2 linked regions of the Runella sp. SP2 genome follow. The protein of the gene in region 1 binds, or shares a complex with, the protein of each later gene. Links are inferred from orthologs where the notes say so. Each region holds a gene or a part of one and is shown on either strand. Other genes may lie near its edges.

The links.
Region 2: the proteins of mnmE (region 1) and mnmG are in contact, whole or in part, in a solved structure (PDB 9HIP), measured with the Escherichia coli proteins. The link is inferred for Runella sp. SP2 from one-to-one orthologs.

Annotation. Positions count from the first base shown.
Region 1 is NZ_CP031030.1:2,297,775-2,314,518, reverse strand. Bases 6,689-9,600 are described here. They hold mnmE (tRNA uridine-5-carboxymethylaminomethyl(34) synthesis GTPase MnmE), read left to right. Parts: upstream 6,689-7,157; coding sequence 7,158-9,044; downstream 9,045-9,600. Other genes in these bases: DTQ70_RS09740 (CocE/NonD family hydrolase), read left to right, coding at 9,086-9,600; DTQ70_RS09750 (DUF4177 domain-containing protein), read left to right, coding at 6,958-7,158; DTQ70_RS09755 (DUF3575 domain-containing protein), read left to right, coding at 6,689-6,917. Also shown: DTQ70_RS09785 (DUF4038 domain-containing protein), read left to right, coding at 1-712; DTQ70_RS09780 (OmpA family protein), read left to right, coding at 809-2,830; DTQ70_RS09775 (DUF2490 domain-containing protein), read left to right, coding at 3,047-3,625; DTQ70_RS09770 (metallophosphoesterase), read left to right, coding at 3,681-4,862; DTQ70_RS09765 (hypothetical protein), read left to right, coding at 4,877-5,422; DTQ70_RS09760 (LVIVD repeat-containing protein), read left to right, coding at 5,432-6,193; more of DTQ70_RS09755, read left to right, coding at 6,204-6,688; more of DTQ70_RS09740, read left to right, coding at 9,601-10,981; DTQ70_RS09735 (aldo/keto reductase), read left to right, coding at 11,098-12,111; DTQ70_RS09730 (AraC family transcriptional regulator), read left to right, coding at 12,150-13,049; DTQ70_RS30660 (hypothetical protein), read right to left, coding at 13,056-13,208; DTQ70_RS09725 (hypothetical protein), read right to left, coding at 13,205-13,405; DTQ70_RS09720 (secondary thiamine-phosphate synthase enzyme YjbQ), read left to right, coding at 13,889-14,311; DTQ70_RS09715 (DNA/RNA non-specific endonuclease), read right to left, coding at 14,317-15,291; DTQ70_RS09710 (cyanophycinase), read left to right, coding at 15,405-16,397; DTQ70_RS09705 (ChbG/HpnK family deacetylase), read left to right, coding at 16,445-16,744. UniProt on the Escherichia coli protein: Exhibits a very high intrinsic GTPase hydrolysis rate. Involved in the addition of a carboxymethylaminomethyl (cmnm) group at the wobble position (U34) of certain tRNAs, forming tRNA-cmnm(5)s(2)U34.
Region 2 is NZ_CP031030.1:5,845,620-5,857,485, reverse strand. The notes cover bases 4,583-7,512. They hold mnmG (tRNA uridine-5-carboxymethylaminomethyl(34) synthesis enzyme MnmG), read left to right. Parts: upstream 4,583-5,081; coding sequence 5,082-6,944; downstream 6,945-7,512. Other genes in these bases: DTQ70_RS23525 (Ig-like domain-containing domain), read left to right, coding at 7,096-7,512; ybeY (rRNA maturation RNase YbeY), read left to right, coding at 4,583-4,984. Also shown: cell division protein FtsA, read left to right, coding at 1-25; cell division protein FtsZ, read left to right, coding at 120-1,604; DTQ70_RS23550 (DNA alkylation repair protein), read left to right, coding at 1,606-2,313; accD (acetyl-CoA carboxylase, carboxyltransferase subunit beta), read left to right, coding at 2,437-3,279; DTQ70_RS23540 (radical SAM protein), read left to right, coding at 3,332-4,303; more of ybeY, read left to right, coding at 4,559-4,582; more of DTQ70_RS23525, read left to right, coding at 7,513-8,757; DTQ70_RS23520 (tetratricopeptide repeat protein), read left to right, coding at 9,353-11,155; DTQ70_RS23515 (histidine phosphatase family protein), read left to right, coding at 11,190-11,711. UniProt on the Escherichia coli protein: NAD-binding protein involved in the addition of a carboxymethylaminomethyl (cmnm) group at the wobble position (U34) of certain tRNAs, forming tRNA-cmnm(5)s(2)U34.

The sequences.
Region 1 (16,744 bases):
GCATCACCTGATGACTTACCACGCGGCAAGTTCACACTCCAGTACAGATGTGGCGGGAAAAGAGGCTTGGCTAGATTTTAGTATGACATATACTTACTTTCGGGGAAAAACTGGTGCGTGGACGATGGAAATGCCCCAGGTTTATGAAGCCTCGTTAAAAGAACATAACAAAAACCCCAGAAAGGTGTTTATTTTAGGTGAATCACAGTATGAAGATGAAAAAGATGGAAATGCTCAAATGATTCGTCGGCAGGCATATTGGTCGCTTTTAAGTGGTGGGAGTGGGCATTGTTACGGAAGCTCAGTCGCTGATTTTGGGGACGATTGGCGGCAAAAACTCCAACTACGAGGCGCACAGGATATGGAGCTGTATTACAAAATTTTTAGCGGATTGCCATGGTACTTGTTTCGACCCGATACCACCGATGAGGTTTTGGTTGAAGGGCGGGGTACGTACGGAAATGATGATTATAGTGTGGTGTCGGTATTGCCCAACAACCGAATGGCGGCCATTTATATACCCACAAGTAGGACATTAAAAGTGAATGTTGGCAAAATAAATGGTACAAATATTCGCGCTTTATGGATTAATCCCCAGACCAACAAACGCTTCATTGGTGGCTATTTTAAACCGCAGGGAATCAGGGAACTTACGCCACCTACCTTGGATGAAGATTGGCTATTGTTGCTGGGAAATGTAGGCCGCAAGTAAATCCGTCAAATCTGTACCAGAAGGTGTTTTTGGAACGATTTTTGCTTATTTTTACCGAAAATAAACACATAAAATAGAACTTACTTCATCGCTGTAATGACCAAGATAACGTGTTGGTTGTACTGTTTTTTGGGTTTTGTGGGTCTTTGCCGCGCACAAGAGGTGCAGTGGGCCAGCAAGTTACAGGGTTTTTCTTCTGAATACATCAAAGAGTCAACGGGCAAAGAATACAGGGCGGTGCAAGCCTTGGGCTATCCCAATTCGATACCTCCTTTTGGCGAAACTGCCTGTGCATGGTCGCCCTACAATGCCGATTCTAATGTAGAAGAGTGGATAAAAGTTGGTTTCGAGCGCCCACAAAAAGCACGCCAAATAGTAATTGTCGAAAATTTTAATCAGGGTTGTATTACCAAAGTTTTTGCCTACGATGCTGCTGGAAAAGAGGTGTCAGTGCTTGACAATGGGATGCCCGTTCTGTCGGATGTAGGCCGTGTACTATCGCTTAACATGCCCGACACTACGTTTGAGGTTAGTTCAGTCAAAGTAGTCTTAAATCCGATTCGGGTAAAGGGTTACAATCAAATTGATGCCATTGGCTTAAACGCTTCTGCCAAGCCCTTTGATCTTAAAATCAATGTGTATAAAGATGCTCCCAAAGAAATCATTAAAGAGAACTTAGGCGTAGGGGTCAATTCTAAGGCCCAAGAAGTAGCACCAGTGATTTCGCCCGATGGGAAAACGATATTTTTTACAAGGGGGAAATTTGAGAAAAATATTGGCGGTGCAGAAAATCAAGATGTTTGGTTTTCAACCCGTCAAGGCGAACTGTGGGGGGAAGCTCAGAACATGGGAAATCCTATTAATAATGCCGACAACAATGCCATCGTAAGTATTTCTCCCGACGGAAAGACGTTGTACTTGATGAACGTCTATCGTCCAGATGGAACAATGACTTTTGGTTTATCGAAGTCAACCCGTTCAAAATCGGGATGGAGTATGCCAGTTGAGTGTAAAATTGAAGATATTTACAACCTTGATAAACGCAACAACACTGAGTTTGCCCTTTCCCCCAAAGGAAATGTATTGGTCATGTCGGTCAAGCGGCAAGATACCAACGGTGATCGCGATTTGTACGTGTCATTTTTAAAGAGCGACGGCACGTGGAGCAAACCCCTCAACATGGGAAGTGTCATTAATACTGCCGACGTAGAAAGTGCGCCTTTTATTGCTACTGATAACAAAACGCTCTACTTTACGTCCTACGGCCACGCGGGCTACGGCGGAGGCGACATTTTTATCACGCGCCGATTAGACGAAAGCTGGACGAAATGGTCGCAACCTGAGAACTTAGGGCCCGCTATCAATACACCTCAATGGGACGGTTTTTTGAGCATACCAGCTTCTGGTGACTATGCCTACGTGAGTTCAATGCAAAATTCCATGGGTGGTGAAGATATTTTTCGTTTCAAGGTATATTCCGCCATTCGTCCCGAACCCGTAGCCATGATTTCGGGGAGTGTGTTGGATGCTGATACCAAAAAACCTGTGACAACGGAAGTAGTGACAAACTTGCTGAAAGACAATTCAAACGTTTCGAAAGTTGAGTACGACCCCGAAACGGGGGAATATAAAATTTTGCTTCCAGTGCAAGAATCGTATCGACTGAGCGCGGTGAAAGATGGTTTTTTTCCATTGGACGAAATCGTTGATCTTTCCAAAGACAAACGCTACCGCGACATCAAACGGAATATTTTATTGGTTCCTATCAAAGAAGGAAAGAAGATTACGCTCAATACGGTGGTGTTTGAGCAAAGTAAATTTGAGCTTGTACCCCAGTCACTGCCCGATTTGGACCGCATCGCCGAAATGATGAATAAGTACACCAACATGGAAATTTTGGTGGAAGGTCATACCGACAACCAGGGCGATTTTAACCTTAACATGGAGCTGTCGGATAATCGAGTGAAAGAGGTCAAGAAATACTTAATGGGAAAAGGAATTGCCGAGACGCGCATCCAAATTAAAGGTTGGGGCTCCACCAAACCCGTCGCCAGTAACGAAATCGAAGAAACTCGTAAGAAAAACCGCCGAGTGGAGTTTACGATTCTGAAGGTCTGAGGTGTTACTAAACACAGAGTAATATAGTTGTTTGCTTGTTCCGTTATTTTGGGACGAATATAGTTTAGCGTCTCTGACGCTTTTTTTGTTTAAAATAAACAGAGAGTGGGTAAGAATAAAATGAAAAAACTATTGCCTTTAATTTTTGTTCCAGTTGTTTATGTTACAAAAGTTAACGCCCAAAAAAAGGACTTAGGTAGTTGGAACATTATAAACGTGAAGTACAATGTAAGCGATAAATGGAGTGTATTTGGAGAGGCCCAGCTACGGTCTTTGCTGTTTTATAATAACTTCCATTACTACGAATACAAGGGTGGGGTTACTTATAAAATTCATCCCAATGCAATGCTGACATTGGGGGCGGGTAGTTATCAAACCTACGCAGAAGGGGGCAACTTTGTGTTGCCAAAAAACAATGATGAGTTCCGAATTTGGCCCCAAATAGTTGTCAATCAATCATTGGGAAAGCTAAAAGTAGAACAGCGGTACCGTGCTGAACTAAGATTTACCATCAATGGGTACCGTAATCGATTCAGGTACAGATTGGGGCTGGCTTATCCGTTTGGAAAAGAAAAAAATGGCTACAAACCTTTCCAAATTAGCTTGAGCAATGAACTGTTTTTTACCGATAGAGAACCCTATTTTGAAAGAAACCGAGTGCAGGTTGCGCTCAATCTAAAGCCGTCCAAATCTACAGTCCTACAAGTTGGCTATTTACACCAACTTGATTACAAAATAAACGATGAAACTGGTCGTGATTTTTTGCAGATTGGGTATTTTATTGAGATAAACTAAAAAAATATAAATTAAGTGGTTTTACAGCATTTTATCGATTCGTAATTTTTTCTACATGTCACAACCACCCAAACGTGAACTAAAAGAGTATGTTGCCGTTGGTCATACCGAAGCCGAAAACCACTTCCGAACGCAACAGTCGCAGACCCAATTATCCTCCAATTCTTTCGATACTACCCGTACCCTAACGGAGTTTTTGTGGCACAATGTCTTTGGTTTTGCTTACCATTATCTTAAAAGCCGTTTTGGAAAGCGTCATCCCTACCAAAGCTATCCCCAGGGTGACGATAATGGCATTTTCCGAATGGAAGAAAAAAATGGCTTAACCCAACTTGCGTTGCTTTCAGATTGGGCATCAGATACCCCAGAATCCGACGCTGTGGGAGCAGTAGTGGCATCGCACTCACCTGACTATTCGATTCACTTGGGCGATATTTATTTTGTCGGTACACCCAGCGAAGTAGCTGCCAATTTTACGAGCCCCAAGGCATCTTGGCCACGCGGGAAATGGGGCAGTTTGGCCTTGTCGGGAAACCACGAAATGTATTCCAACGGGGACGCTTTTTTCAAGTATTTACTCCCCACGATGGGGGTTCGAGAAGGGGATTCGGTACGGATTCAGAAAGCGGGATTTTTTTGTTTGGAAAATGACCACTGGCGCGTTATTGGGCTAGATACGGGTTATACGTCGGTGGGGCGCCCGTTTTTAGAAGTGCTTTCACCCCCCGATTGTCATTTTCGAAAAGAACAACTTTCGTGGCTTCGCGAACAAGTGCAATTAGGAAACCCCGCCGACCAACGTGGTATCGTGTTTCTGAGTCATCATCCTCCTTTTTCTTCGTTTCGTAAGTCGTTTCCAGAGCCCGCCAAGCAGCTTTCCCAACTTTTGGGCGATGCCGTGCGTCCTGTTATATGGATATGGGGGCACGAGCACCGAATGGTGGTATATCATCCTAAACAACTCACCAACTTAACTATTAATGGTCGGTGTATTGGGAACGGAGGGATGCCTTCGGAAATTGATGAACCGAAAAATAACAAAGAGGCGATTGCCTTTTATGATCAGCGAAAACGTACTACATTACGGCGCATTGACGTCGGTTTCAACGGATTTGCCTGGCTAACTTTCGACCGAGAACATCTTTCTATGGAGTACCGTGACATTAACGATACGTTGGTTTACAAAGAGGTTATTCGGGTTAAAGAAGGTAAACTTGAGTTTTTGTCAATCAAATAAAAATTGGAAAACGTATGAAAAAATTACATTTCCTTGTACTCATCGGCATAGGGCTGGTACTGGGGTGCCAATCTGGTGTGGATGTCAATGAACCCCCTGCGGGAGCACCTGCGTTCAGCGGGGAAGCTTACCGCCCGATTTATGCTTCTGAAAATGAGGTGAACCAAGTAACAACCGAAGCGCCGCAGCCGTTGAAAAAACCTGGAAAAATCTACGTTCGAGGTAATTATTTGTTTATCAATGAACAAGGTAAAGGGATTCATTTGATAGACAACGCCGACCCACGAAACCCCAAAAAGATGTCGTTCATCAAGATTTGGGGGAATGTTGACATGGCAGTGAAAGGAAACTTCTTGTATGCGGATAGTGGTCCTGATTTTGTGGTGCTCAACATCGCAGACCCCGCCCAAGTGAAAGTAGAGAAACGAATCAAAAATGCGTTTCCGTCTCCTTTGTATCCGCCCTATAATGAGACTTATTTTGAGTGCGTAGAACCTTCTAAAGGTGTTGTGGTGGGTTGGGAAAAAGTGAAAATGAATCGTCCTAAATGTTTCCGTTAAGCAATCGTTATGAAAAATTTTAACTTAGCTACCCTTTGTGCGCTCTGTTTTGCAGTAGCCCTTGGCTGTGCAACCGACAAAAGTGCTGACGTGAACCCTAACAGTCAAACGGGTACGGGCGGTTCGATGGCCCGATTTGCCATTGTGGGAGATGTGCTTTATTGCGTCTTACCCGACAAACTACAAGTGTATAATATCGCTAACCCAACCAATCCTGTGTCGGCAAAAACTATCCCTTTGACGGTGGGTTTGGAGACGATTTTTCCGTACAAAAATGCCCTTTTCATCGGGGCAAATGCTGGGATGTACATTTTTGATAACCAGCAGCCTGACTCTCCTGTGTTGTTGTCGAGCTATTTTCACGTTCAAAGTTGCGACCCCGTGGTGGTGCAGGGCAATTATGCTTATGTTACGCTCCGTGGTGGCTCGGGCTGCCGAAGAGTGGCAACCGCTAGTACGTTGGACGTGGTTGACGTCACTGATTTGAAAAGCCCAAGGTTAATCAATTCCCAAACGATGGAATCGCCCTACGGTTTGGGCGTTATTGGCGAACAACTGTTTGTATGTGAAGGTGATCGGGGAATGAAAATTTTTGACCTAGTTGACCCCAAACAGCCTAAATTGAAACACGTCATAGGAGACATTAAAGCGTACGATGTGATACCCACGAGCAAAAGTTTAATTGTGACGGGCGACGGCGGCTTGGTTCAATACGGCTTGCAAGAGAGCGGTAAGCTGGAGGTGTTGAGCAAATTAGCCATTGAACCGTAACACTAATAGCATGAAAAAACTTAGCTTGTACTGGCTCTTTTTGTTTAGTTTAATGGGCAAAACGCTTTGGGCTCAAGACACACTTCGTCCCAAAGTAATTTTAAAAACAGTTCCCACAACCCTCATAGACCCCGATAATACGCTCACACTTGGGGCAGAAATACCGATTGCAACGCGTTGGAGTATCTATCAAGAAGCTGGTTGGGGTAATGCGGCCCTGAGTCCTTGGGAAGATGGGAAAAAGTTTGCCAGCAAAAATAATTTCCGATTCCGAACCCAAGGCCGTTATTATTTTTCTGACCCTTATTCACAGCGAGGAAGCTGGTATTTGGCTGCTGAATATTACCGAAAAGAGGTTTTTATCAAAGAAAATCGGGCATTGGGCAGAGATTGTAACCCCGCAACGGGGGGATGTGCTTATTTTGAAGAAGGGCTCGTGAAAACCCGCCGTCGGGTTTCGGCTAGTCACGTAAAAGCTGGTTATCAGGTAGTTGTGCCAAGGCGTTTGGTGATTGATTTGTATCTTGGAGGCGGATTTCGTAAACTCTTGGTTACCAACGATGCTGAGGAGGGAACTATAAACAACTGGTTTTGGAATCGAGACTTATTTAATTTTCGTACCCTTCGCCCAGGCAGTTACGAAACTACGCCTTCAATTACGGGCGGATTTAGTTTAGGAATTCTTCTAGGACAACGAAACCCGAAAGCATTACCTTTGCGTTAGCAAAAAAAGAGATACTGCTAACAGACAAAATAGGATAAAAATGCAAACCTACGAATACAAAGTAATTGAGGTAAAACCTGGAGGTTTTTGGGGAACAAAACTTGACCCACAAGACATTGAAGATAAGCTCAATAGCATGGCAAGCGAAGGATGGGAGTTGGTAAATTCTTTGGATATGAATGCTTATGAAGGAATGACTTCTAAAATTGTCTTTATTTTTAAACGTGCAAAAACTTTCTAATGGTTTTTCAGCAAGAACCTATTTGTGCCTTGGCGACTCCGTCGGGGGTAGGAGCCATTGGCGTTATTCGGGTGTCAGGAGAAGGGACATTTGCGGTCGTCAATAAACTTTTTAAGGGCAAAGACCTGACAAAAGTTGATTCCCATACGGTTCATTTTGGAACCATTCGTTCGGGCAACGAAATCATTGATGAAGTTTTAATCGCCGTTTTTAAAACGCCAACTTCGTTTACCAAAGAAGATACGGTCGAAATCTCTTGCCACGGCTCAGATTATATCATTCGCCAAATTTTGAAGCTCCTCGTTCAAAATGGCGCACGGTTGGCGCGTCCAGGGGAGTTTACGCAACGCGCGTTTCTCAATGGGCAGTTTGATTTGGTGCAGGCTGAGGCTGTAGCCGATTTGATTGCTGCCGATTCGGCAGCGAGTCACCGCACGGCCTTGAACCAACTTCGGGGTGGATTTTCAAAAAAATTGGCATTTCTGCGCGAAGACCTGATTCATTTTGCCAGCATGGTAGAATTGGAGCTGGATTTTGGCGAAGAAGATGTTGAATTTGCCAATCGGGACGATTTACGGGCGTTGATAAATAACCTTCAAACGACCATCGCACCCCTCATTGATTCCTTCGATTATGGAAATGCTCTTAAAGAAGGGATTCCCGTGGCCATCATTGGGGCGCCGAATGTGGGGAAATCGACGTTGCTGAACGCGCTTTTGAACGAAGAAAAAGCCATTGTGACGTCGATTGCAGGAACCACCCGCGACGTTATCGAAGATCTCCTTTACCTAGATGGTATCAAATTCCGAATCATTGATACGGCAGGTATTCGTGAGACGGTTGACGTGGTGGAGTCAATTGGGATTGAGCGTTCTAAAAAAGCCATGAACCAAGCCGACGTGGTGGTGCTGTTGTTTGATAGCCCAGAAACCTACGCCGAAGTGGAGCAGTTGGCGGAAGGGCTAGAGGAGGGAAAAAAAGTGTTGTGGGTAAGGAATAAAGCGGATTTAACCTCACCCAACTCTCTCCTTTCTGGAGAGGGCTTAACATTACTCCCTTCTCCAGAAAGGAGAGGGGCAGGGGGTGAGGTTAAAACAAAATCTCAACTTCTCGTCGAAGAAGGATTTAAACCCATGAACTATAAAATCCCGCCCGAAGTCTTGGAGAATGCACGAAATTTGCGTCAAAGAGAAACGGAGGCTGAACAATTTTTGTGGGAAATCCTGAGAAACAGAAAGTTAAATAATCTAAAGTTTAGGCGTCAGCATCCTGTTCAAGAGGGTTTTGTGTTGGATTTTTATTGTGCAGAACATCGGTTAGCTATTGAACTGGATGGCGGGATTCACGAAAATCCTGAACAAAAGGCGTATGATACGTTAAGAACGGATGAGCTAAATAAAATTTACGGAATAACCACCCTCCGTTTTACGAATGAGCAAGTTCTGGATAAAATCGATACGGTTTTAGAAGAGATTATAAGGTTAACCTCACCCAACCCTCCGTTGGACGGCCCCGTCCTTTCTGGAGAGGGCTTAACATTACTCCCCTCTCCAGAAAGGAGAGGGGCAGGGGGTGAGGTTGAAATCCACATTTCCGCCAAAACAGGTACGGGCATCGAAGACCTTAAAAAAGCATTGGTCGCAGTGGCAGTGGCTGCCAAAGCCGCTGACGATACCGTGGTGACCAATTTACGCCATTATGAACACTTGGTAAAAACGCAACAAGCCCTATCGGACGTTCTGAATGGCCTTGCGATAGGAATTACGGGAGACTTTTTGGCACAAGATATTCGTTTGGCATTGCACCACTTGGGAGAAATCACGGGTCAAATCGCTACGGATGATTTATTAGCCAATATTTTCAGTAAGTTTTGCATTGGAAAGTAACAATTTTTCTATTTTACACTTCACTATAATCCATGACCCAAATGAAGTTTTTGTTTACCCTCTTACTGGTTGGTTTGGTGCAGCTATCGATGGCGCAAACCCCTAAAATCAATGAAGATTCTGTCTATATACGCCAGCATTATACCAAAATGGAACGCATGGTTCCGATGCGCGACGGTGTTAAACTTTTTACGTCGATTTATGTTCCCAAAGACATTGCAAGCGGGAAAAAGTACCCGATTATGCTTAATCGGACTCCTTATAGTGTCGCACCCTACGGAGATACACTCTACAAAACTTCCTTAGGGCCGTCGATGCTATTTGCGCGCGATGGGTATATTTTTGTTTACCAAGATGTCCGTGGGAAATACATGTCGGAAGGCAGTTTTGAAGCCTACCGACCTTTTATTCCGAATAAGAAAAACGCAACCGACAACGACGAAAGCTCCGATGCCTACGATGCGATTGAATGGTTGGTGAAAAATATTGAAGGTAACAACGGCAAAGTGGGGACTTGGGGAATCTCGTCGCCTGGTTATTATTCAACCATGACGACCATTGAGTCCCATCCTGCGCTTAAAGCAGCCTCCCCGCAAGCCCCTGTGACCGACTGGTTTATGGGTGACGACCGCCATCACAACGGCGCTTTCTTTTTGATGGGAACATTTGCTTTTATTTCAGGTTTTGGTGCGCCACGTCCCGTCCCTGCACCCAAAGCTCGCCCTGCTTTTTCGGCCTATGGTACGCCCGATGGCTATGACTTTTACATGAAATTGGGGCCATTGAAAAATGTTAACGAGCGGATTTTTAAAGGCGAAAACCGCATTTGGAATCAGTTGATGGAAAACGAAACCTACAACGAGTTTTGGCAGTCGCGCACGCCTGTTCCACATTTCAAAAATGTAAAACCTGCCGTAATGGTTGTTGGGGGCTGGTTTGACCAAGAGGATTTGTACGGGCCGTTGAAAGCCTACGAAGGTATTGAAAAAAATAGCCCATCCTCGTCGAACCGTTTGGTGATGGGGCCGTGGATTCACGGAGGTTGGGCGCGCGGAAAAGGCGAGTCGTTGGGGCACATTCGTTTTGGCTCAGCGACGAGTGAGTTTTACCAAAAAAACATTGAATTGCCTTTTTTCAATCACCATTTGAAAGATGCGCCCGATCCTAAATTACCCGAGGCATACATTTTTGAAACGGGTGCTAACCAATGGCGTACCTACGACCAGTGGCCGCCCAAAAATTCGGTAGAAAAGAAATTGTACTTCCACCCCGACGGTAAACTTTCGTTTAACCCAACCCCCGAAAGTGTTCAAAAAGGAAAAGAACCCGCGTACAACGAATACACCAGCGACCCAGCGCGGCCTGTGCCTTATACATCGGAGATTCGGGTGATTAGAGGTAGTGACTTTATGTACGAAGATCAGCGTTTTGCCTCGCAACGCCCCGATGTATTGGTGTTTGAGTCAGACGTGTTAACGGAGGACGTTACGATTTCGGGTAATGTTTTTGCTGACCTTTTTGTATCAACAACGGGAACTGATGCCGATTTTATTGTAAAATTAATCGACGTCTATCCTGGCGATGCGCCAAACGACAGCCCCGAGAATCCCCGTAAAGCGATGGGCGGTTTTCAATTGTTAGTGCGTGGCGAAGTAATGCGCGCTAAGTTTAGAAATAGCTTTACCACTCCAGAACCGATGAAGCCTGGCAAAATTGAACACGTAAAGTTCGATATGCAAGATGCGGCGCACCGTTTCAAAAAAGGCCATAAAATCATGGTTCAGGTGCAAAGTAGCTGGTTTCCGTTGGTTGACCGTAACCCCCAGAAGTTCTTGAATATTTACAAAGCAGAAGCGAGCGATTTTCAAAAAGCAGTACATAAAGTATTTTGTTCGGGAAATGCCTCCTCGTACGTCGGAGTTCGGGTTGTGGAATAAAAAGATAATTGTTTGAATTTTACAAGCATCCGTTTGATTCAAACAAGCATCCGTTTGTAACCAACTTCTACTTTTGCATTGTTAATTTTCAATCAAAAGTTAAAAACAAACGAGCTATGAAGTACAACTTGTTAGGAAACACAGGACTGAAAGTATCGGAATTGTGTTTAGGTACCATGACCTTTGGAGGCAAAGGAATGTGGACTGCCATTGGTACGTTGCCACAAGACGAAGTAAATGCCTTGGTGAAAGCCTCGGTAGAGGCGGGGATTAATTTTATTGATACGGCCAACGTTTACAGCGAGGGCCTTAGCGAAGAAATGACTGGCAAGGCCATTCGTGAATTGGGCTTAAATCGCGATGAATTGGTGATTGCTACGAAAGTACGAGGGCGCATGGGCGCGGGGCCTAACCAAACGGGTTTGACTCGCAAGCACATTTTGCAACAAGCTGACGAAAGCCTCAAACGCCTCCAAATAGACTACATCGACTTGTACCAAATCCATGGGTTTGACCCCGTTACGCCTTTGGAAGAAACCTTGTCTGCGCTGGATATACTGGTTCAGAGCGGGAAAGTTCGCTACATCGGTTGCAGCAATTTGGCGGCTTGGCACATCATGAAAGCCTTGGGGATTTCGGAGCGTAACCATTGGTCAAAATTCGTTTCTTTACAAGCTTATTATACGATTGCAGGTCGTGATTTGGAACGCGAAATTGTACCGTTGCTTCAAGACCAAAAAGTAGGCTTGATGGTTTGGAGTCCGTTGGCGGGCGGTTTATTAAGCGGGAAATATGGTCGCCACGAAACACCCGAAGATGCTCGCCGCGCCAATTTTGACTTTCCGCCTATCAACAAAGAAAAAGCCTATGACATCATTGAAGTGATGCGCGAAATAGCTACCGAAAAAGGAGTAACCGTAGCTCAAATTGCGCTTGCTTGGTTGCTGCATCAACCTTCGGTTTCTACGGTTATTATTGGCGCTAAAAAACCAGAACAGTTGGCCGACAACATCAAATCGACCGAGGTGAGTCTAACCGCCGAAGAATTGGCACGTTTGGATTTAATCAGCAAATTACCTGCTGAATACCCCGCTTGGATGATTGAACGCCAAGGTGCTGATCGTCGATAAACCATTGTATTGTATTTGAGTAATTAAAGAAAACAGCAATGTCAACCGTCGAAACCCTAGAAGAATTTTATCGGCAAAAATATGCGACGCTTCCTGAAGTCCATCCCAACGACCCTGGGCATTTCAACGTATTTCGGGTAGAAGACCACGCGCCTACTCAAAAAGCGCCGCTGAAGTATGCGCGTCGAGAATTTTACAAAATTTCGCTGATAAAAGGGCATTTTGTGTATCACTATGCCGATAAAAGCTTGGAAGTAAACGGAGCGACATTGTTGTTTTTTAACCCCGAAGTTCCCTACACCATGGAGCATTTGGGAAACGAGCGTACGGGTTTTTTTTGCATTTTTAGAGGAGAATATTTTAGCGACCACCTCCGAAATAGTTTGCGAGAATTGCCCATGTATGCCCCTGGAGGAAAGCCTGCTTACATGCTGGACGAAGCTCAGTTTCGCAGTTTTGGGGCGATTTATGAAAAAATGCTCGAAGAAATTCAGTCCGATTATCGTTTTAAAAACGACCTCATTCGGAACTACATTATGGAAATTATTCATAATGCGCTGAAAATCCAGCCCTCCGAAAAACTGTATCGGAACATTGATGCCAATGCGCGCATTACGAATGTTTTTATGGAACTGCTCGAACGTCAGTTTCCCGTTGAGCCTACTACTCAAAAATTCCAATTGCGCTCTGCCAAAGACTTCGCCGAAAAGTTGAATGTCCACGTCAATCACCTCAATCGAGCGATAAAACTAAGTACGGGAAAAACGACCACCGAGCACATTGCCGAACGATTGATGGGGGAGGCCAAAGCGATGTTGCGCCACACGCATCGGAATGTGTCCGAAATCAGTTACTCATTGGGGTTTGAAGAGCCTGCTCATTTTAATCATTTCTTCAAAAAACACGCAGGAATGACCCCTACGGCGTTTCGGGCGTAGAGGGAGTTAAAACATCTTAGTGGGTACTGCCTGTGCATTAATCCTTTTTTTGTTTTTTACTTTTTTATCTGCAAAGTATTTTGATAGGGCATTTTCTTCTTCTTTAGTTAATCCGCCCTGACCACCGATAAAATCGGGTTCTATGATTTGTTTTTTCATAAGTTTGTGTTTTTGAAATATTTATTAATTAGTTTGAGGGCTGCCGTCGTTTCAATAATCATAATACGTCCCCCAAAATGGATGGCGCCAAGAGTTTTTTCGTAATGTTCAATGAGTTGTGATTTTGATAAAAACGAAATATTGCCTTCGTGTCCTCTTTGAAAAGATAGACGGCAAGCAAAAGCAATAGTTTTCAAGATAAGTACTTGGTTTTGTGCCTCATAGAGGCTTAACATTTGTAGAACAATGAGGGTTTGTCCGATTTGGTGTGCCGTAGGTACACTACTTGTAAGCGATGTTGTGTACCTACGGCACACTAAAATAAGAAAATAGGTCTCTATAACTACAAATAGGTAGTGCCTATAGGCACATTTTTTGATAAGTTCGCGTACAGTTACTATATTTTAAATAGAGTTGGTTAACTTATCTATCAAGAAGTCAAGCTCAATATGTTGTCTCTTGTTCACGAAATGAATTTACTAAAAATTTTTTGGCTCTACAAGTTTTAAACTAATACACGAATATAGCCATTTTATACTTTCTTCAACAAACCCCATGCCTTTAGGTTGGGAAATGCAAGTGTTGAACAATTATATAGCCCTAGCCTGAAGGCGTGGGATTTTAGGATGGATATAATTTAGCAATCTTTACAGTTTGATAATTTAGCCATTTATTCTTCAATGAAACTCTTTCAACAACAACTCCAATTAAAACCCCGTAAACGAGGCTTTCATCTCATAACTGCCGAAGTTTTGCAGGCTTTTCCGCAACTGCGCGAAATCTCCGTAGGAATGTGCCAAGTATTTATCCAACACACGTCAGCATCGTTGACCATCAATGAAAACGCAGACCCTACGGTTCGTCAAGATTTTGAAACGTTTTTTAACAAGGCCGTCCCAGAAAACGACCCCGATTATCGCCACGATTACGAAGGTTCTGACGACATGCCTGCGCATTTAAAAGCTTCAATGTTAGGTGCTTCGGTGCTGATTCCCGTAAGAAATGGGCGTTTAGCGCTAGGAACTTGGCAGGGAATTTATTTGTGCGAACACCGCAACGATGGAGGTGCTCGCACAGTAATGATAACCGCTTGGGGAGAGTAAAGCGCTTATTTACAGTCGCATAAGTCGCGGTCAACGTACGTTTTTTTGCCACTGGCCGTGAGGTAATAACAGCCCCCACTTTTGCCAATATAGAGAGAGTTGCCGTTATAAACGCTGCATCTGGTGTCAACATTAATGGACGTGCTGCGGTAGTCAAATCGTGCGTTTTGGAGTGCCGATTGGGTAGAAGAGGGGAGACTGCTGAAAAAATCCATGCCCGTTTTTCTCTCCAATTCGCTCACGGTTGTGATATAGCGAATCCAGCTTGTGTTCTTGACCGTACTGTTTTTGTTCGGGAAATCGACGGCAATTACGGGCGTGGAGCTATTGATTTCATTTACCGACGCATTTCCTGGCAATACTACGATGATTTTATACACCCGCGCAGGGACATTGACCACATCGTCGAGCTTCGTAGCAGTGCCTTTGCTTCCTTCGCCACCTGTGCCATAGGCACCTGCTGTTATGTACAGTTTGTAGCCTTTCTCGACTAATTCCCGACTAAATTGTTCCAAGTGCTCCCACGCTTCTCGGTTGAGGTCGGGCGCTTGTGGAATCATATTAGTCATCAAAAAAGTGCTCGAATTGCTACTCGTCGAATTGGTACGGTCGGCCGACGGGCACAAATGCCCACGGTCAAATCCTGAACTTGAATAGTCGCTGGGTTTTATTTTAGGCCAATCTTGCGGCAAAGCTTCGTCAGGACGGAAATCGTTTTGGCGGTCAATCGTTCCCAACCATTTTGGCGACAACTCCCACGCTACCCAGTTGGCATGGCCTTTGGAACGGTTGTACGAAAGCGCAAATTGGGGTTTGTTCAATAAATAATTGTCGTACGACGAAGGATTGGTTTGGGCATTACTTGGATTTCCAAGGGCTAAATGCGGACTTTGGTTGGTAACAGGCGTGTAACCTGGAGCACAACTTGATACAACAACAGCTACCAGCGCAAGGACAGCCAACGAACGGAAAAGATTCATACAAATAAATTTTACAATAAATTCGACCCCAAAGGTCTTATTTTTTTCACGGCACACAAAAAACGAAGGAATAACTCTTTTATTTGTACACTTCATCTAAACTTACTCTCCCAATGCGCTTGATTTGTTTACTTCTATTTTTAAAAATAACCACCTTATTTGCCCAAACAAAGGGTGCTACCCCTGCTTCCATTGGGATAGTAGGCGACACGGCCGATGTCACCGTCCCGACCCAAACGGGCTTTGTGTTAGGAGGCGGAAGTACCGATGTCAAAGAAGCTTTGCAGTGGATGATTGAACATGCCAAAGGCGGCGATGTCGTCATTATTCGTGCCAGTGGCGCTACGGGCTACAATGATTTTATTTATGGCTTAGGTGGAGTCAATTCGGTAGAAACATTGCTGATTAACAACCGAGAATTGGCGTTGAATCCCGCTGTTGGACAGCGAATTAAGCAAGCCGAACTTCTTTTTATTGCGGGTGGTGACCAAGGAAATTATGTAAAGTTTTGGCAAGATACCCCCGTTGAAGAAGCCATCAATTATTTGATTCACGTCAAAAAAGCACCTATCGGTGGAACGAGTGCGGGTTGCGCTATTTTGGGGGAAGTAGGTTTTGCCGCGCTCAACGACGGTATCAACTCGGAAGAAGCCCTAACGAATCCTTTTCATCCCAAAATGACACTTTTAAACGGCGGTTTTATTGATATACCAATCCTAAAAAACACCATTACCGATACTCACTATAGCAACCGCAGTCGGCACGGGCGGCATTTGGCTTTTTTGGCTAGAATGAAACAAGATTGGGGAATGAAGGCCAAAGGAATTGGGGTTGATGAAAAAACTTCGGTGTGCATTGATGAAAAAGGCATTGCCCGTGTCTTTGGGAGTCAAGCAGCTTATTTTATTATGGCCAACAAAAAAAAACCAGAGCGCTGCGAATCAGGACAAAAACTGACGTGGAACCGTGGCGGAAAAGCCGTAAAAGTGTATAAAATCCCCGCGACCCTCAACGGAGACGGGCGCTTTGACCTAAACACTTGGAAACTCCCCAAAGGCCAAACGTGGACGTACTGGTTTGCTAACGAAGGCACAATAACCGAATAATCAGCGTGCATTTAATCTGCGCCCATCTGCGAGAAAAAAATAAACCCATGAAAAAGATACTCCTAGCATTATTATGCCTGACTCAGGGCTTATTGGCCCAAACCTCCAACGAAATCCGTCTGATTATTCGCTCGGACGATATTGGATTTTGTCACACGGCTAACGACGCCTGCATGAAAGTCTATACCAATGGAATCAGTCGTTCGGTTGAAATCCTCGCCACCGCCCCGTGGTTTATGGAAGCCGTGAAAATGCTTAAAACCCAGCCCAATTACGACGTCGGCGTGCATTTGTGCTTGACGAGCGAGTGGGAAAACTTAAAATGGCGTCCCTTAACGTCAGCTCCT
Region 2 (11,866 bases), 3.5 Mb from region 1 along the record:
CATCAAAGGACACGACGATTATTAATAAAGGCCAAAATATCCCTACCTAGTTTGTTTATTTTTAAGAAAATATGGTTTTTGCACGAAAAAACGTTTTTGAGCACGACTACGAGTTTGTTATGGAAGAGTCAACCCACTTAGACGATGCCCCTATCATCAAAGTAATTGGTGTAGGAGGGGGAGGTAGCAACGCCGTCAACCACATGTATAAAAAAGGCATCAAAGATGTGGTGTTTGTGGTATGTAATACCGACAAACAGGCGTTGATGCGTAGTCCTATCAATAACAGAATTCAATTAGGAGCCGATAGTCTCAAAGGCTTAGGAGCAGGAACTGATTCTGCTACTGGCCGCAGCGCTGCAGAAGAGAGTATTGAATATATTCGTCAATTGATGCAACCTCCAACCCAGATGGTATTTATTACTGCTGGTATGGGGGGAGGAACAGGTACTGGTGCTGCTCCTGTCATTGCAAAAGTGGCCAAAGAAATGGGGATGTTAACCGTTGCGGTTGTAACTGCCCCTTACAGCCACGAAGGCCGTATTAAGAAGAACCAAGCCATCGATGGTATCAATGCCCTCAAAGAACATTGCGACACTGTGCTGGTGATTCTTAACGACGAATTGGCTAAGTTATACGGAAAATTACCGATTCTCCGTGCTTACGAGCACGCTGATAACGTTCTCTCAAACGCCGTAAAAAGTATTGCAGAAATTATCACCGTCCACGGAAGTGTCAACTCCGATTTCATGGACGTCAAAAAAGTACTTCAAGGTGCTGGTACGTCTGTGATGAGTTCTGCGGTTTCATCGGGCGAGCATCGGGCTGAATTGGCGATTGAGGCCGCGCTTAACTCTCCACTTCTCAACAACCGTGACATTCGTGGTGCCAAACGTATTCTTGTGACGCTTGCTTCAAGTACGCAAGAAGAACACATGGCTACGCTTGATGAGCAAATGATTATTACTGACTACATCGAAGGACTCATCGGAGACGAAGCTGACATGTGTAAAGTGGGTATTATTTTTGATGATGCCCTTGGTGATCAGTTGTTGGTGACAGTTATTGCGGCGGGTTTTGAAGACTCTCACTTGCCGTTTAATTATGACACAAGTGTAAAGCAGCGAAAAGAGCCCGTTCAACTACCATCGGTTTCTGATACCATACAGAGAAATACTTCGTTACCCCCTTCAACAGAGCGTAAGACAACGGAGTATAATCCAAGGCAATCGACAGCGACTACTAGCAATTCACCTATTTCTGTATCACCGCAAAAGCCAGAGGTGAAAGAAGCAAAAATTGAGGTAACAAAGCCTGTGCAAGAGCTGCCAAAGGTGGAAGTACAACAAACCCAGCCGCCAAAACCTGCCTTTGAGGAGCCACCAAAACCGCCGAAACCGCCAGTTGTTGAAAAAACACCTGAAGAACCACAGGAAGACCCCGAAATTTTGCGTCGCCTTGTGCACGATATTTCCTTTGGAAAATATTCGGAGAAAGAACTCGACAAACCTGCTTTCCTGCGTCAAAACGTTGTTTTATTCCAAAAACCAAATTCACCTGACGAAGTGTTCATTCAGATTGTTTTAGACAAGCACAAAAGGTAAAATGGCAGGAATTGATTCGATTCAAAAAGATTTATACTCCCTAGGCAGCCCCGAAAAGGCTGCCTTTCTTTCGCGCTTTTTTAAAACAGGGAAAGGCCAATATGGAGAAGGAGATTTATTTTTAGGCATTACCATGCCCGAAATACGGTCTGTGGTTGCAAAATACGCGTACCTGTCTATTTCAGAATGGCAAGCGCTTCTTATTAGCCCTTATCACGAAATTAGAATGGCTTCTTTGATTGGTTTAATGAAGCATTTTCAGAAATCAAAAAAAGACCCCACCGCTCAGAAACAAATTTTTGATTTTTACCTTACGCACCTTGATTACATCAACAATTGGGATTTGGTAGATGTCACCTGCCGCGATATTGTTGGTGCTTATTTATTGAAACAAGACCGCAGCATTCTTTATGACTTGGCACAACGCCCTCATCTTTGGGCGCAACGCGTGGCAATGGTATCCACTTGGTATTTTATCAAACACAATCAATTTAGTGACACCTTGCGTATTGCAGAGCTTCTATTATCTCATTCTCACGATCTTATCCACAAAGCAGTAGGGTGGATGTTGCGCGAGGTAGGAAAACGTGACGAGCTTGTCCTTGAAGAGTTTTTAGATACCCATACCCAACAAATGCCTCGAACCGCATTACGGTACGCTATTGAACGTTTTCCTGAGTCAAAACGCAAGTATTATCTATCACTTTGACACATAGATTGATTTCTTATGTATCTTTGGCGCGGCCTTTAAAAGGCTCAAAACACTATTGAGTTTGATTATCAGCGTCTTATCTAAACTCAATGTACACAAATCAAAACTCGAATCTAACTCATGTCTTGGTTTACTAGAAAAGAAAGGGGCATTCAGACGCCCACCGAAATGAAACGCGAAGCTCCTGATGGGCTTTGGTATCAGTGCCCTAGCTGCAAGCATGTTATGCACACTCGCGAACATAAAGTCAATGCTTATACGTGCGTAAAATGTAATTATCACGAAAAAATTGGTTCGGAAGCCTATTTCTCAGTTCTTTTTGACAATGCAGAATACACCGAACTCGATGCCAATATGCTCTCGGGAGATCCTCTGAATTTTGAAGATACAAAGAAGTATCCCGATCGTATCCGTGACACCGTAAAGAAAACAGGATTAAAAGATGCCGTGCGTACCGCTTATGGGAAAATGGATGAGCTCGACATTGTGGTAAGTTGCATGGATTTCAACTTTATTGGTGGTTCTATGGGCTCGGTAGTAGGAGAGAAGATAGCCAGAGGGATTGACCACGCATTGCAAAACAAAATGCCGTTTTTGATGATTTCTCGCTCTGGTGGCGCACGAATGATGGAAGCAGGCTATTCATTAATGCAAATGGCAAAAACTTCGGCCAAGCTTGCGCTCTTGTCGGAGGCAAAAATTCCTTATATATCTTTACTTACAGATCCCACTACTGGTGGTGTTACGGCATCCTATGCCATGTTAGGTGATTTTAATATTGCCGAACCTGGCGCACTTATTGGATTTGCGGGACCACGTGTTATTCGCGAAACCATTGGTAAAGATTTGCCCAAAGGTTTTCAAAGTGCAGAATTTGTCTTAGAACACGGCTTCCTAGATTTTATCGTCGATCGCAAAGATTTAAAAGATAAGCTTGCGAGTTTACTACGAATGCTTCAATAAACTCCCACTTTCTGGAAAGTATAAAGCTTTCCAGAAAGTTTTATTGCACCCTATGCGTCTTGTATCCCACCCTGTCTTGTGTAATTACTATGTGACGTATCGCTGTAACGCCGCTTGTAGTTTTTGTGACATTTGGGAGCGACCTTCACCATACATAACCCTCCAAGAAGCCAAAGCTAATCTTGCTGCCCTGAAACGATTAGGGGTGAAAGTCGTTGACTTCACAGGAGGAGAACCATTATTACATCGTCAGCTTGACGAGCTGCTAAAGGAATGTAAACGGCTGGGTCTGTTGACTACCATTACCACCAACTGCCTGTTATATCCTAAATATGCCAATCGCCTTCGGGGGTTGGTTGACATGCTCCATTTTTCTCTTGATTCTCCTGAGCGAGACGAACATGATTTATCCCGAGGGGTAAAATGTTTCGACAAAGTCATGGAGTCTATCCAAATCGCGAAGTCGTTGGGAGAGCGTCCAGACATACTTTTTACCGTTTTTGAGTCGAATATTCACCAGATAGAAAAGGTTTGGCAAGAAATATGCAAACCTCACGGCCTTGTACTTATCCTAAATCCCGTCTTTGAGTACAATAAAGTGGGCTCACAGCTGTCTCCAGCGGCATTACAGCAGCTTAGGCAGTGGGGAAAAAAAAGCAATGTTTATCTCAATGATGCCTTCATTCAGTTACGTCTTGATGGTGGAAACCACACAGATTCCCCCATTTGCCTTGCTGGTAGTACTACCATTGTCATTTCTCCTGAAAACAAACTCGTACTACCCTGTTATCATTTAGGGCTGAAAGAATTTGCGATTGAGAATAATTTATATGAGCTATATCTCTCTGACGAAGTTCAAAAGTTAGTCGCACTAGAAGGCCGTCTTCCTGCTTGCGAGGGTTGTGCCATCAATTGTTACATGCAACCGTCTTTTGCCGTGACTATCAATAAATATTGGTGGAAAGCTCTTCCGAGCACCCTCAAATACAACAGAATCAAAGGGACGTGGAAACAACTCTTTTGATACTTCCCTTATTCTTCCTTAATTTTGTCTTATATTATTAGAAGCTAACTCATTAATTTAGAGGAAGTAAGGTTACTTTTACTCTGCTTTTTTAGTGTTTTAGCATCCCGTTTTAGATACTCATTTTCGCCCAAATGTCTAGGGAAACCATGCTTTCTAGCAACAAAATACGCTGGTTTTCAGTAATTTACGGGCAAAACTGGGTTATTATCGAGCATATTATAGTAGAACTACGACCAATATTCAATCCTCCCAATGATTCAATTTTTCAACGAAGACGTGGATTTTAAAATTCCTAATCCGCGTAAAACAAAGACGTGGCTCAAAGACATCATTGAGTCCGAAGGGTTTGAACTGAACCAATTAAATTACATTTTTTGTTCTGACGAGTACTTACTTAGCGTAAACCAGCAATACCTTAATCATGATTTTTATACCGATATTATCACTTTTGATAATTCAGAAGAAATAGAAGGGATTGTTGAAGGAGATATTTTTATCAGTATCGACAGAGTAAAAGAAAATGCCGAACAATTATCAAAAACCTTCAAAGAAGAATTATTAAGGGTACTTGCTCACGGTGTTCTTCATTTAGTGGGATATGACGACCACGAAGATGAAGACGAATTAGTAATGAGACAAAAGGAAGATACATACATTGCCACCTTTCCGAAGTCTTAAATCTGACTCTTTACAAAAATGTTTCATGTGAAACATTTTTAGATTTTCCACAAAACAGTACATTTTCACGACATTTGATTAATTAAACAAAAACTTTATGTTTCCAGAATACGACGTGATTGTAGTAGGAGCGGGGCACGCAGGTTGTGAGGCAGCGGCGGCAGCGGCAAACATGGGCTCCCACGTTTTACTCATCACAATGAATATGCACACGATTGCTCAGATGTCGTGTAACCCAGCAATGGGCGGTGTAGCAAAAGGGCAAATTGTACGAGAAATTGATGCACTTGGAGGACAGTCAGGAATAATTAGCGATAAAACCATGATTCAATTCCGAATGTTGAATCGCTCAAAAGGGCCCGCAATGTGGTCGCCAAGATGCCAAAGTGACCGTATGCGTTTTGCGGAAGAATGGCGAATGACATTGGAACAAACCCCAAACGTGGACATCTGGCAAGACACAGCGAAAGAAATTATTGTAAAAGATAACAGAGCTGTTGGGGTAAAAACCTCACTCGGCGTGGAAATTACCGCGAAGGCTGTGGTGCTAACCAACGGTACATTCTTAAACGGATTAATCCATATTGGCGAAAAACAATTTGGAGGAGGTAGGGTAGGGGAGAAGGCTGCCACTGGAATCACCGAACAACTTATTCAATTGGGGTTTGAGTCAGGGCGAATGAAAACAGGTACGCCACCTCGCATAGACGGTCGTTCGCTAGACTATACAAAGATGGAAGAACAGCCAGGCGATGAAATCCCAAGCAAGTTTTCTTATACCGACACCCCACCCCTTACCCATCAAAGAAGTTGCTGGATTACCTATACCAATGAAAAAGTACATGGTGTTTTAAGAACTGGGTTCGACAAATCACCCATGTTTACGGGGCGGATTAAAGGGCTTGGACCGCGTTACTGTCCATCAGTAGAAGATAAAATCAATCGTTTTGCAGACAAAGACAGTCACCAAATTTTTGTAGAACCCGAAGGCTGGTCAACCGTAGAAATGTATATCAACGGTTTTTCGACATCACTTCCAGAGGATATTCAATACAAAGCCATTCGACTTATACCAGGTTTTGAAAATGCAAAAATGTTCCGACCAGGGTACGCCATTGAGTATGATTATTTCCCCCCAACTCAACTAAAACTCACCCTAGAAACTCACTTGATTGGTAATTTATTCTTTGCAGGTCAAATCAACGGAACGACAGGGTACGAAGAAGCAGCATGTCAAGGACTCATTGCAGGAATCAATGCGCACCAAAATGCGCACGAGTTAGATGCTTTTATTTTAAAAAGATCCGAAGCATACATTGGTGTATTGATTGATGACCTCGTTAACAAAGGGACGGAAGAACCGTACCGAATGTTTACCTCTAGGGCAGAGTACCGTACTTTACTCCGCCAAGACAATGCCGATATTCGACTCACGGCATTAGGGCATAAGATAGGGTTGGCCAGCGAAGCACGTTTAGTTCGTGTACAAGAAAAAATTGCCAATACCGAGGTAATTTTAGAAGAGCTTCAAAAAGTGAAAGTAACGCCCAATGAAGTAAATCCGATTTTGGCAGAGATAGGTACGTCTCCTATTCGAGAAAAACAGCCCCTGTATCAATTGCTAAAACGGCCTGATGTAGAAATCGAAGACATCAAAAAACTCAGTGAAAGCTTTGCCACATTTTTAAATGGCTTTAATGAAGAGTCGGCAGAACAGGCCATGATAAAAGTGAAATACGAAAGCTACATCGAAAAGGAAAGATTAATGGTCGAAAAAATGAACAAGTTGGAAGACCTCGAAATCATCCCCAATTTCGATTATGACAAAGTCCCTGCGCTTTCTTTTGAAGGCCGACAAAAACTTAAAACCATTAGACCGCACACTTTGGGGCAAGCCTCCAGAATCAGCGGAGTTAGTCCTTCAGATGTTTCGGTTTTATTAATCCACATAGGACGCTGATTTTTATTGATTACCAAAATAAAAGGGGGCTTTCAAAGCTCCCTTTTATTTTGGTAGAAAGTCGTCAAACAATAAACTCATTTTAAAAGATGTTAATTTGCAAGGGCTAACAAAAGCCCTTTTTATTTTTGTTAAAAATTTCGCCCAACACATGAGTTCCTTCGACATAAAACAGTTAGTAAATACACTTCGAATTTACAGTCTGCTGACGGCTGCTTTTTACTTCTTACTACTAGGTTGCTCTCAACCCATTTCTCCAACGGGAGGAAAACGAGATACAATTCCGCCAAAGTTGATAAAGAGTATTCCTGAAAATAAGCAAACCAACTACAAAGGAAAAACCATTGAACTTGAATTTGACGAGTACATTGTAGCCGAAAACCTACAGCAAAAATTGTTGGTTACACCCGACCCAGGCGAGTATGAGTACAAAGCCAAACCAACGAGTGTTCGGCTTGTATTTAAAAAATCATTGGATTCAGCCAAGACATATTCGTTTTCGTTTGGGGATGCTATCAAAGATTTTAGCGAAAAAAATCCTGCTAAAAATTTACGACTCGTGTTTAGTACAGGGATTGGTATCGACTCTGCACTCGTTAGGGGAGAGGTGAAAGATGTACAGACCAACAAGCCCATGATTGATGTTTTGGTTGGCCTCTACCCACATTCGGATACACTCAATATCGAAAAAATGAAGCCAATGTATTTTACACGGTCTGATAGTTCGGGAAGGTTTAGTATCGAAAATATTCAGTCCAACCTTTATCGACTTGTAGCTTTCGATGACAAAAACCGTTCATTTACCTACAATCCGAAGACGGAGAGGATTGCATATTTAAGAGATAGCCTCGTCATTAAAGATTCTACGCAATTCTCAGGCGCTTCCCTCAAGCTGTTTTTAGCCAATACTACCCCTGCAAAAGTAAAGGGAACCATCCCACGAACTTATTATTATTCTATCAATTATGACAAAGGATTTGTGGATTATAAAGTAAAATTTGATAATCCAAACGACTCCATTCCCTACCTTCAGAACGGTCCAAGCGAGTTGAAATTCTTCAATACCAAAAGTAGGAAAGATACATTAGTGGCAAAAATTATGATTCGAGACTCCGTAGGACTCACTTTTGAACACGTTCAAAAAATCAAATTTCGAGAAGCTCGAAACACAGGAAAAAATAGCGAAAGCAATAGAGAACCGTTTGATATGAAAGCCAGTCACCAAGACAATGACCCAATCGAACCTCGATTATTTACTTTAAAACTCACCTTCAATAAACCCTTAGCAGAGGCTAGGTTGAACCAAATTCAGTTGGTAAGCGATAGCCTCAAAACCGAACAGCTACTTCCTAGCGATTATACATGGGAAAATAATAAAACAATCCTTACCCTTACCCACCAAATTTCAGCCCGTAAGTTATTGAAGGTAATCCTTCCCAAAAGCACTTTTTTTAGCGTAGAAAATGACACCATTCCAGAGCGGATATATAAACTTCCCATCATGGAAGAAGAAGAATATGGTATGTTAGAAGGCGAAATTAAGGGAGCTAAGCAACCATTTATTATAGAGTTATTGGACGAGAAATTTGAGGTCGTCAAAACATCCACAAAACCATCATTCCAATTCAGTTACTTAAAACCAGCCCTATATAATATTCGGGTCATTGTAGATGAAAACCAGAATGGGAAGTGGGATACGGGCGATTTTAAAACCCGAAAATTGGCCGAACCCATTCTTTTTTATCCTGATGTCATCAAAGTCAAGAAAAATTTTGTCTTGAGTGGTATAGATATAGACTTATCCACAAAATAATTCACAATTCACATACAATGTGGAAAAGCTAATGCGCCTCTTGGCGCATTTTTTGTACATACTCAAAATGAGCGTAGGTAGGTTTTACTTTGTGAAACGTCATTTTCACAAAAAAGAACATTTGGCGGAAAAAATGTTAACAACATTGTGGATAACTGTTTTCATTCACACAATTTAGTGGATAATCCGGGGATAAGGGTGTCGATAACCTTTTTGAATTGTGGAGAATTATTTGTCCACATCCACTGTGTGGGAATCTACACAGGTTTTGCACATCATTTCAAGGTGTTTTTCACACTGAATTTTGTGGACAAATAGTCATCCACATCGTTGATAAGACTATCCACAATCCACGGCAAAATGTGAACAATTGTTTATTTGCTTGAAAAACAGTAATTTCAGTTGTGGAAAAAAATAAAAACAAGTGGATAACCTTATATTTTATTCACAAAAGCGTTTTAGAATAAAGTGGAAAACTTGTGAATAGTTTTGTTTTCCACTTATCCCCGGCCTTAATTAACTTTAATAGTTTTAAAAATTAATGTTTATTGTTTTTATAATGGGAAAAGAAAAAGTGTGTATAACCCCAAATCGGGTGTGGATACTACTCGTGGGGCTAGGCTTGTGGTTAATGACCAGTGTGGCTTATGCGCAAAGCGACGCTGACTTAGCGGATGCCTATTTTCAAAAAGGAGAGTGTGATAAAGTCGTTGCGCTTTATCAAAAAATATTACGCAAAGACTTCAACAAGATTTATCTGAGAAGGTATGTGAGCTGTTCAATTAAATTGAAGGATTTTGAAGAAGCGGAAAAGTTTTTCAAACGCCAGCAAAAATCAGACGCTCGGTTTGGCTATTTATATACGCTCTATTGGGGACGCATGCTCGAACAAACGGGACAAATGCCCCAAGCAATGCAGAAATACGATGAAAGCCTAGCACAAGTGCCTTCTAAGGACATCAATGCGTATAAAGAACTCTCTGATGAGTTTCGGGAAATAGACAACACAGAAGCGGCGATAGGGGCCTTACTGAAAGGACGTGCTGCGGCGGGCAACGAATCTATTTTCAAAATGGAGCTGGCGTCATTGTATGCCCAAACGGGAAAGACCGAACAAATGATTGAAGAATTGCTGAGTCTTGGTTTGGCCATTCAAAACAAAGAAGTGATTCAAAACTATTTGCAAGATTTTCTCAAAGAAGAAAAAGACCAAGCGAAATTTGAGAAAGTATTGTATGAAAAAATTCAGCGGCACCCAAATGAAACTTTCTATGCTGAGATGCTGATTTGGTTTTTTACCCAGAAAAAACAATTCGGAAAAGCATTCATCCAGGAAAGAGCACTTGATAGAAGGCTCAAATACAACGGAACAAAAGTTTTTGACTTAGGAAACTTGGCGCTGCAAAACAAAGATTACAACGCGGCCATTCAATCATTCGATTATCTGATCAAAGAATATCCGCAAGGGCAGTTGTATCCTTATGCACGCCGTATGGTGATTGTGGCCAGAGAAGAACAAGTGAAAAACACGTTTCCGATTGAAAAACCAAGCGTGCGTAAACTGATTGATGATTATCGAAAATTATTATCGGAGTTGGGACAAAACAACCGCACCTTAGAAGCGATGCGCAGCATGGCCAATTTATACGCGTTTTACATGGATGACAAAGATTCGGCCATTGTGGTGCTTCAAGATGCTGTTAAAATTGGACGTGCTGAAAGTGATTTTATCGACAAATGTAAATTAGACTTGGGAGATATTTATTTGTTGAAAAATGAGCCTTGGGAATCCACATTGCTGTACTCTCAAGTGGAAAAGTCACAAAAAGAAACCCCTCTTGGGTATGAGGCCAAACTTAGAAACGCACGACAATTTTATTATACGGGCGATTTTGAACTGTCGAAAGCCTTACTGGACATCCTGAAAATGGCCACATCCCGCGAGATTGCGAACGATGCAGGCTCGTTGAGTCTATTAATTCAAGATAATACGGGTTTAGATACCTCAGAAGACGCGATGAAGGAATATGCGTCGATTGACCTGCTTTTGTATCAGAATCAACCAGAGCTTGCGCTAGGGCGCTTAGACGAGATGTTGAAAAAATACAAAGACCATACACTGGCCGACGAAATTTTGTGGCTTAAAGCAAAAACCTACGCCAAAATGGGGGATAATGTAAAAGCAGTGGAAAACTTGCAGGTAATTGTGGATAAGTATGCAATGGACATTCTTGGCGATGATGCACTTTACATGATGGCCGATTTGTACCAAAATCGACTCAAGGACAAAGACAAATCAATGGAGTTGTATCAAAAATTGCTTGAAAAGTATCCAGCGAGTATTTACGCGGCTGATGCACGAAAACGATTTAGACAACTGCGGGGAGACAACCTTTAAGAATCAACAGTTATCCACAATAATGTGCACAAACGTGAATAAGTTAGGGAAAATAAATAGTTTGTTGATGGTAGGTTTATGGCTGAGTTTATCGGCTTGTTACACTTCAAAAATATATGTAGTTCGACACGCCGAGCGGCTTGACCAAAGTGCAGATACGCCGTTGTCTAGCGCGGGCTTACAACGGGCGCAGGCTTTGGCAGATAGCTTAAAAAACAAAAACATTGACCGAATTTTTGGAACAAAATACCAACGAAACCGACAGACGGCTCAAGTTCTTTGTGATGTTACAGGAAAAGGATACGAGGTGTACGAACCATATCCTACCGAAGCCATTGTAAAAACAGTGGAAAAAATAGGCAAGCAAAATGTAGTAATTGTGGGCCACAGCGACACGGTGTTAGAAATCGTCAAGGGATTTGGTGTAACACCAACAAAAGCAAAAATAGAATCGTCGGATTATGATAATTTGTATGTGATTACGGTAAAAAAAGGAGTAGGAGGTAGCCGTAAAACATTGGAAGAAAAAACATACGGTGCACAGACGTTGCCATAACGTCCTCTAAGCTGTCCATTGTAGAAAAACAAAAAAGTGCAACAGATTGATGACCAACTTGTTGCACTTTTACTTTGTAGCGGGAACAGGACTCTAACCTTTTTAATTTTGTTTCCTTGTTGTCTTTCTGAAAAAGCCCATAAAGTGTTGTTTTT